DNA from 2 places in the Mesorhizobium sp. M0910 genome. Region 1 is predicted to be linked to the other one. Evidence: riboswitches for the same ligand, from Rfam matches in the RefSeq annotation. Region 1 holds a riboswitch; the other holds the start of a gene.
What was found. A riboswitch is a leader RNA that binds a small molecule or an ion and turns the genes downstream of it on or off. The one in region 1 is predicted to bind cobalamin.
Positions count from the first base shown of each region.

Region 2: linked by a shared signal. The riboswitch ahead of metE (5-methyltetrahydropteroyltriglutamate--homocysteine S-methyltransferase) and the one ahead of NKH78_RS12315 (CbtB domain-containing protein) in region 1 are both predicted to bind cobalamin.

Region 1 covers NZ_JAMYNZ010000004.1:273,761-278,116, reverse strand. The annotation lists gene cobO (cob(I)yrinic acid a,c-diamide adenosyltransferase) at 1-387, opposite strand, end outside; gene cobU (bifunctional adenosylcobinamide kinase/adenosylcobinamide-phosphate guanylyltransferase) at 389-910, opposite strand; gene NKH78_RS12320 (CbtA family protein) at 903-1,685, opposite strand; gene NKH78_RS12315 (CbtB domain-containing protein) at 1,701-1,880, opposite strand; cobalamin riboswitch at 1,917-2,114, opposite strand; gene NKH78_RS12310 (MFS transporter) at 2,303-3,502, opposite strand; gene NKH78_RS12305 (heparan-alpha-glucosaminide N-acetyltransferase) at 3,748-4,356, shown strand, end outside.
Region 2 covers NZ_JAMYNZ010000023.1:26,819-31,174, reverse strand. The annotation lists gene NKH78_RS30715 (dihydrodipicolinate synthase family protein) at 1-211, shown strand, start outside; gene NKH78_RS30710 (FMN-binding negative transcriptional regulator) at 246-464, shown strand; gene metE (5-methyltetrahydropteroyltriglutamate--homocysteine S-methyltransferase) at 563-2,908, opposite strand; cobalamin riboswitch at 3,004-3,204, opposite strand; gene NKH78_RS30700 (hypothetical protein) at 3,760-4,014, shown strand; gene NKH78_RS30695 (helix-turn-helix transcriptional regulator) at 4,332-4,356, opposite strand, start outside.

The sequences.
Region 1 (4,356 bases):
CAGCTCGAGCGCCTTCGCCCAGGCGGCCTCGGCCGCCGCGATGTCGCGTTTCAGGTCCTGCGTCTCCCACGTAAAGCCCTCGCCCATGGCGTGCCAGAGGACACGGTCGCCGAAGGCGGCAAAGGCGTCCTTCTCGCCGGTGTGCCATTTGCCCTTGATGAACTGGACGACGCCGACACGCTTGCCGTAGCCGAGCATCCTGAGCGCCAGACCGAAGGCGGCCGTGGTCTTGCCCTTGCCCGGCCCGGTGTTGACGATCAACAGCCCCTTCTCGACCGTCTTGGCTGCAACCTCGGCGTCCTGCACCGCCTTGCGCTTGGCCATCTTGGCGCGGTGGCGTTCCTCGTCCCCCTGTTCAATGGTCTTGGGATCGATAGTATCAGCCATGTCATTTCACCTTGAGCGGCAGCCCCGCCACCATCAAAAGCACGGTGCCGGCGACCGCCGCGACGTCCTGGTTCAGCCGGCCGGCGGCATCGCGAAACCGTCTTGCCAGCGCATTGTCCGGCACGATGCCCTGGCCGACCTCGTTGGACACCACGAACCACGGGCCACGCGGCCGCGACAGCACATCGGCCAGCCTTTGGCATTCGGCCTCGACATCATGGTCGGCCAGCATATGGTTGGTCAGCCACAGCGTCAGGCAGTCGATCAGCACCGGCTGGCCGTCGGGCAGTGCCTCGATCGCGCCGGCAAGGTCGAGCGGCGCCTCGATGGTCGTCCAGCCATCGCCTCGCCGCGAGCGGTGCAGCGCGATGCGCTGACGCATCTCCTCGTCATAGGCTTGCGCTGTGGCGATATAGCTCCACGGCGCCGGACAGGCGCTCACCAGCCTCTCGGCATGCGCGCTCTTGCCGGAGCGCGCACCGCCGATGACCAGGGTCAGCGCCCCGGCAGCGCGGTCAGGCAAAGCTGTCGCGCAGGCTGGTTGCCGCGCCGGTGAAGCGTCCGCGCACCAGCCCGACGACCATACCGAGCACCAGCCAGAACACCAGATTGGTCAGCGTCACCGCCACCACGAACTGATGATGCAGGCCTTCCGGGATCGCCGTCTCGAAACTGTCGGGCTGCGGCGCGCCGACAATATGCGGCGCAACGATCAACGCCACGGCAAGGATCGCCAGCGGCAGCGATCTGCGGAAGGCGATAAGGCCGAGACCGGCCGCTGTCGCCACCACTGTTGCCCACCACCAGATCTGGCGTTGGACAAGGTCGGCCGCCGGCATCGCCGGCAGTTCCGGCGCCAGGCCGAGGCCGGGCGCCAGCGTGAACACGGCAAAGCCGGCAAGCCCCCAGAACAGGCCCTGGCGCCAATTGCCGATGCCGCCGGCGAATTCCGAAACCGCGACCAGGACCAGTGCGAAGCCAATGCCGGTGACGATATTGGCAACGACGCTGAAGCCAAAGCGCTCGAAGCCGTCGGCCGGCGCCCAGCCTTCGTCTTCAGCCGGAGCCATTGCTTCAGCCGGTGCCGGCGCGGCGCTGCTCATAGCCATCGTGCCCGCTGCGTTTTCGGCCGGTGCCGCAGGTGCCGCGGCATGGTCATGGCCGCCGCCGGCCTGTTCGTAGACTTCCGCTTTCAGGATGAGCGGCACGGTGGCGTAGGCCTGCATGCAGGCGAGAACGACGCCGGCCACAAGCCCTGCGATCGCCGCGATGAACACGACGTTGCGAAACAGTGTCATGATGTCAGCCCCTTGTCAGTGGCAGGGAAAGCCCATCGAGTGGCGATAGTCATGCGCGGCATTATGGACCGCATCGATATGCGAGAAGCCGACAAAGCCCATGACGAAAATGCCGAGGAATGCAGCAAGCGCCAGCTGCATGAGACGCGACTGCGAGGAGGCGGAAGCGCCGAGCGAAACGGAAGCGGTATTCATGTCTTGTCCTTTCGCCCTCCACCCGAGGGCATAGAAGTCAGTTTCCTGTCGCCGGCAGGTCTCCTGGCTCGCGGATCAGCACCCTTCCCCACCTTCCCGAAGGCGAACCTTCAGTGGCATATGGAGAGGACTACCGCACACAGTTGCGGGGGCAGCCACGGCATTGGGCAAACAATTTCGCCCGCACCGCATTCCCTCTTGGTTCCAAACGGAACCGACGACATCAGCGACTATAGGCAGAATCGCCGCGCCCGGCAAACCAAATTCCGCCGGATCGTGTGGCGAATGCGCCGCCTCGCCAAACCGGAGAACTGGCGCCGCAGACGTCGCGATCTGCGCGGTCAAACAGAACGGCCTGCGTTCGATGCGGCACTGCACCGCTTCCACAATTGGGTGTTCGAGCGCCATGCGGCGCTCGAACATCAAAGCGATTTGGGCAGATAGCGCCAGGTGACGAAGCCGCAGATCGCCGCCAGCAGGCCGAGTGTCGCGAAAACCGCGCCCAGGCCGAAGAACGCCAGCACCACGGAATAGACCAGCGGCGGCGTCAGCTCGGAAAAGTCGAGATAGGTGCGGTAGACCGCCGCCATCTGTGCCCGCTCATACGAGCGCACCGAGCGCATGAAGGCGGTCGAGCCCAGCGCATCGAGCGCGATGGTGAAGAAGGCACCGCAAAGCAGCAAGGCGCCGGTGATGAGCGGTGCGGCCTCGCCGACGGCGCCGGCCGCCAGCAGCGTTGCCGACATCGCGAAATAGGCGAACGTCATGGTGCGCCGGCCGCCGAAACGCTTTCCTGCCCTGCCCCAGAAGATGGCCATGAACAAAAGCGCATTGCCGGCCGAAACCAAGAGGCCGCCGGCGAGCTTGCCCTCGCCGGTGATCACCATGAACAGCGGCCCATAGACGAAGAACGTCGTCCAGAAGCAGGAGCGGCCGAAAGCGATCAGCCAGGCCAGCCTCAGCCTTGGCTGCGCGACGAAGCGGCCGATATTGGCCAGCGGATTGACCGGCCGCGTCTTGCCGGGGCGGATCGACGGGTTATCGCCAAGCCGGTAAGTCCAGAACAGCGCCAGTAAAGCCATGGCGAAGACGGCCACCGCGCCATGCGCGGCATAGATGCCGAAACGCGTGTAGAGGTAAATTCCGAGGGTCGGCCCGGTGGTCCAGGCAAGCATCGACCACGCCATGCGCAGCGACTCGGCCTGCATGAAATCGGTCTTGCGGATATGGTCCATGATGTAAAGGTTGAGCGTGATCGCCAGCGCGCCGGCGCCGACGATGCGGCAGAGCATGCCGACCACCTGGCCAGCCAGCGTATGGGTGACGAAGAACAGCGAGCCGGCGGCCAGCAGGCAGGCGCCGGCGGTATAGACCCAGCGCCGGGCAAAGCGGGCGATCAGCATCGGCATGAACAGCGTCGCCGACAGGCCGAGCATCGCCACGATCGTGTAGAGGATCGAAACAATCTGCTCGTTGTGCAGTATCTCATAGGCCTGGATCGGGATGACGCTGGACACGGTGGCGCGCGCGAAGGATTCGACCGCATAGAGCGAGGCGAAGGTGCGGGCATCCGCCGGCCGCAAGGCCGCAAGCCAGATCGGATGGCGCACATGGGTAGCCATTGTGTTCCCCGAAGCCGAATCGCCCGAAGCAGGGTTGGAGCACAAATCTGCCGCGGCGATTCCTGGCCGCGTAACATGAAACCGACGCCTTCACGGCAAAAAGCGAAGCCGGCCAAAGGCTTTCCGGCTCTGGCCTAAAGCAGCCCTGATGCCGCCGTCACCAACGCAAAGCAAGGCCCTGCTTCTTTTGACGGTGGCAACCGTGATAGTCGTCTTGCCGGGGCTGAACCAAGACAGCGAGACCAATGAGCATCGACACGCCGAGCGCAGCCGTTCAGGATCAACCGAAGTCGAAGCGCATCGCCGCTATCGACATTGCACGCGGCATCGCATTGCTTGCCATGGCGAGCTATCATTTCACCTGGGACCTCGAATTCTTCGGCTACACCGATCCCGGCCTCACCGCCTTCGGCTGGTGGAAAATCTACGCGCGCTGCATCGCCTCGAGCTTCCTGTTCCTGGTCGGCATCAGCCTCTATCTCGCCCATGGCAAAAAAATCCGCTGGACCGGCTTCTGGAAGCGCTTCGCCATGGTTGCCGGGGCAGCGCTCGCAATATCGCTGGTCACCCGCATCGCCACGCCCGACGGCTTCATCTTCTTCGGCATATTGCACGAGATCGCGCTCGCCAGCTTGCTCGGCCTGGCGTTCCTGCGGCTGCCGGCGCTGCTGACGCTTGCCGTGGCGGCCCTCGTTATCGCCGCGCCTTTCTACTTGCGATCCGAGCTTTTCGATCATCCGGCTTTGTGGTGGGTCGGCCTGTCGGCGACCAACCCGCGCTCCAATGACTACGTTCCGCTGCTGCCCTGGTTCGGCGCCGTACTTGCCGGCATCGCGGTTACCAAGCTCGCCGCC
Region 2 (4,356 bases), on a different contig from region 1:
TGCGGCCGAAGCGCGACGGATCGATGCCGCGCTTGCGCCGCTCTGGAGCCTCTTCAAGGAGTTCTCGAGCCTTCGCGTCGTCTATGCACTTGCCGAATTGCTCGACATTTGCCGTGCCGACCCCCCGCGTCCCATCCTGCCTCTGCCCTCAGCAGCGAAGCGCCAGATCGCCGCCGCGTTGGAAGGCTTGCCATCGGATGTCAACCGGTGAACAGCGAACCCGGCGGCCAGTGAAGGAACCTGTCATGTATGTACCCGCGCATTTCGATGAACCGAGCCGAGAAGTCCTTTACGAACTGATCGAGAACAGCGCACTTGGCATGCTGATAACCCATGGCCGGAGCGGTCTCGACGCCAATCACATCCCCTTCGAACTCGACACGTCACAGGGAGAAAACGGTTCCCTTTATTCCTGCGCGATTAGTACACGTGCCGAAGGAAAGTGCACTTTCTCGCTCGAGTGACTTATTTCAAAGGATGTGATCGCGTTTTGGCACATTCACGGCCCACATGCGGCAGCCGCTAACTCACCACATGGTGAGCAACCAGGAAACCTTCCGGCCTACACTTTCTCCCGGAGCGCGCGTGCTGCAGCAACCATGTTCATGAGGGCAGGGCGGACCTCCTCCCACTTGCGGGTTTTGAGGCCACAGTCCGGGTTTACCCACAGTTGGGCATCGGACAGTCGCTCGCGGGCAAGCATGACGAGATCCGAAATCTCGCCGACTTCCGGGACCCGTGGTGAGTGAATGTCGTAGACTCCGGGCCCGATTTCATTCGGATATTTGGAGCTCGTGAAGGCGTCCAGCAGTTCCATTTTCGAGCGCGACGTCTCAATCGAAATGACATCCGCATCCATTTCAGCGATCGCGTCGATGATCTCGTTGAACTCCGAATAGCACATGTGGGTATGGATTTGAGTCGCGTCCTTTACACCCGTTGAAGCGATCCGGAAGCATTCGACAGCCCAGTCGAGATAGTCGTTCCAATCAGACTGGCGCAGTGGCAATCCTTCGCGAAACGCGGCCTCATCGATCTGGATCATCCTTGCGCCGGACCATTCGAGATCCGTCACTTCGTCGCGGATGGCGAGCGCGATCTGGCGGCATGCTTCGGAGCGGGGTACGTCGTCGCGAACAAATGACCAGTTGAGAATGGTCACTGGGCCTGTGAGCATTCCCTTCACAGGGTTTTCCGTAAGCGACTGGGCGAACTGCCACCAGCGCAGCGTCATCGGATTGGGCCTCGATACGTCGCCGAAGATGATGGGGGGGCGCACGTAACGCGACCCATAGCTCTGCACCCAGGCATGCTGGGTGAAGGCGAAGCCGGACAGCTGCTCGCCGAAATGCTGTACCATGTCGTTTCGTTCGAACTCACCGTGCACCAGCACGTCCAGCCCGATCTCTTCCTGCCAGCGAATTGCAGCCTCGATCTCCTTCTTCAGGAAGGTCTCGTAGTCGACATAGCTCAGCTGGTCCTTCGCATGAGCGGCCCGCGCCCTGCGTACCTGCGGCGTCTGCGGGAAGGACCCGATGGTCGTCGTCGGGAACGGCGGCAGCCCGAGCGTGCCGGCCTGGACTCTGGAGCGCTCGGCAAAAGCGCTCTCTCGTCGCTTCATGCTGTCGTCAATGCTGGCGATCCGCCCCTCAACCAGCGGGTCATGGATCTTCGTGGATGTCACGCGAGTGGCGGCAGCCTCGGCAGACGCTTTCAACGCGCCTGCCACCGCATCCCTGCCTTGGGACAGGGCCCGGGCAAGCAACACCAACTCGTCGGTCTTCTGGGCCGCGAAGGCGAGCCACGACCTGATGTCCGCGTCGAGTTCCGTCTCCATGCGCAGGTCGATCGGCACATGCAGCATCGAGCAAGAAGGCGCGATCTCGACGCGGTCCAAGGGCCAGCCGGCGACGATCGGTTTGATGCGGTCGAGAATGGCGGGCAGGTTCGCACGCCAGACGTTGCGGCCATCGATCAAGCCAAGCGAGAGCACCAGATCCTTCGGTGCGAGCCGACCCACCGTTTCCAGCTGCTCGGGAGCGCGCACGAGATCAATATGCAGCCCGGCCAGGGGCAGAGAAACCGCGGTTTCGAGATTGTCTCCCAGCGGCCCGAAATAGGTAGCCAGCATGATCTTCAGCTCGGGCGCGGCTTTCGACAGCTGGCCATAGGCGAATTCGAACGCAGCTCGTTCGTTCGGGTTCAGATCGAGGACAAGCGCTGGCTCATCGATCTGCACCCAGTCGGCTCCAGACAGCTTCAGCCTCTGCAGGAGTTGCTCGTAGACGGGCAGCAGCCGCGGCAGGAGCGCGATGGGATCGAATCCTTCGGCAGGCGATTTCGCCAGCTTGAGGAAGGTGATCGGTCCAAGGATGACTGGGCGTGTGTGAACGCCGAGAGCTTTAGCCTCGATGAAGTAATCGACCGGTTTCGTCGACGAGAGGGCGAACGTCTGATCATCGTTGAGTTCCGGCACAATGTAGTGATAGTTGGTGTCAAACCACTTGGTCATTTCCATCGCGGTTACATCAGACCGATGAGCCGCCTGCTGGTGACCAGCGTGTCGACAATCCTCCGTCTGACCTTGGTTGCCCCGCGCCATTGCGAAGTAGATGTCAAGTGGAACCTCGCCGCTATTCCAGCCGTAACGGGATGGAACGGCGCCGACCATGGCTGCGGTGTCGAGCACATGGTCGTAGAGCGAGAAGTCGTTCGACGGGATTTTCGACACGCCGCGATCGTGCTGCTCCTCCCAGCTAGCGGCACGGAGCGCCTTCGCGGTCGTGAGAAGGTCGGCAGCGGACGATTTTCCGGACCAGTAGCTTTCAAGCGCGAATTTCAGTTCTCGCCGACGACCGAAACGGGGCACGCCGAGCGTTGCTACAGGAATTTGCTGAGAGACAGTCATGCCAGACCCCGATGGTTGGGGCGTCGGTGACAAGGAAGGCGCTAGCAGGCCGGCACGAACGCCAGGCTGCAGCGGCCACCGAGACACCCCGCCCGTGGACGTAATTCGCCGTGGCAGGTCTCCTGGCTCGCGGGGTCATAGCCTCTACCCGTCTTCCCAAGGCTATTCGCCTCAGTGACATGAGTGGGGTTGGCTCGCCGCTAACAGTTGCGGGGGCAGCGCCGGCATCGCACCGGCTTCCCTCTTAGCTCCGCTGCGGCAGCGCCGTACGGAGAACCACGACGCGGGAGACAATTACAGCAGTTCGCTTCTTTGTCAACGCCGCATAAAGAAATGTTTATGTCGTTATGTTACATTTCCGTTGGCATGTTCCAAAGGTCGCCTCGAAAGCGAAAACTGTGGAAGCCTTGAGCGGCCGGTAAATCAAAGCAATGACGCACGGCGCCCTTGTCCAGGAGGATAGGAGTTCGTCGGCTGCCGGCAGCAAACATACCGGCAAGCGCCGTGGTGCTGCTTAGCGCATCATGCGAACCACCTCGGCGTCGAACTTCGGCTCCGAGGTTCCGACCGCTTCGTTGGTGATCTGCTCGCGACCATATTCGGCTCAATGGCGAGGCTGTTGCCCATGTGGAAGCTGTTGGCCGTGATGCCCTCGGTGATATGACACAACGATTTCGGGGGGAGCACACCGAGGCCAGGCGCAGCGGCGTGTTGCGAAGTGATCGAGGCCAATGTCTCGAACTGCTTGTTCGCAGCCCACCGGCTCAAGGTAACCCGGCTCAAACCACCGGGCCAGCTCAAGTCCTGTCCAAATGAGGCCTGAGCGGCAAATCGTCGTGCACGCGCACGGTTTGGCGTTCGATCTTGTGATGCGTCTTGGGCGGACAATCGCCACGGTGCAGCGCGCAGAAGCGGTCCCCAATTGGGAAACCGAGGGCGGTGAGGGCAAGCCAGCGCCACAGGCGGAAGGGGACTTGGACCTGTTTGCCCTGCTGGACCACAAGTTCGCGACACAGGGCCTCAAGGAGAAGACCAAGAGTGATTATGCGCGGGACCTCGCCAAATTCATCAAAAGCAGCGGGCAGTCAAAATTCGGCGCCGATTGACATGGAGATAGCCATCGCGGCGGACCGCCCAGGCGGACCGCAAGCCGGAATACAACCGGGTGCAGGCGGCCAACCTCGTCCACAAGATGGCGTCGGGCACACACCGGCGATGGGAGAGCGGACCGTGGAGTGCAGGAACTTCACGCCTATCCACGCTCCCGTGGACGTGTCCTGCGGCACATCGGCAGCGATATTGAGGAGGCAGTTGAGCTTCTGGTCGAGCACTCTTACCTGCCACTACCTACGCTTAACGTCATCTCGTACTGAAAACGCACCACGCAAGGTCGAGATGTAACATGCGCCCTTCGTGGATGGTTCTAAGCTTCCTCGGGCGCGGTCAAT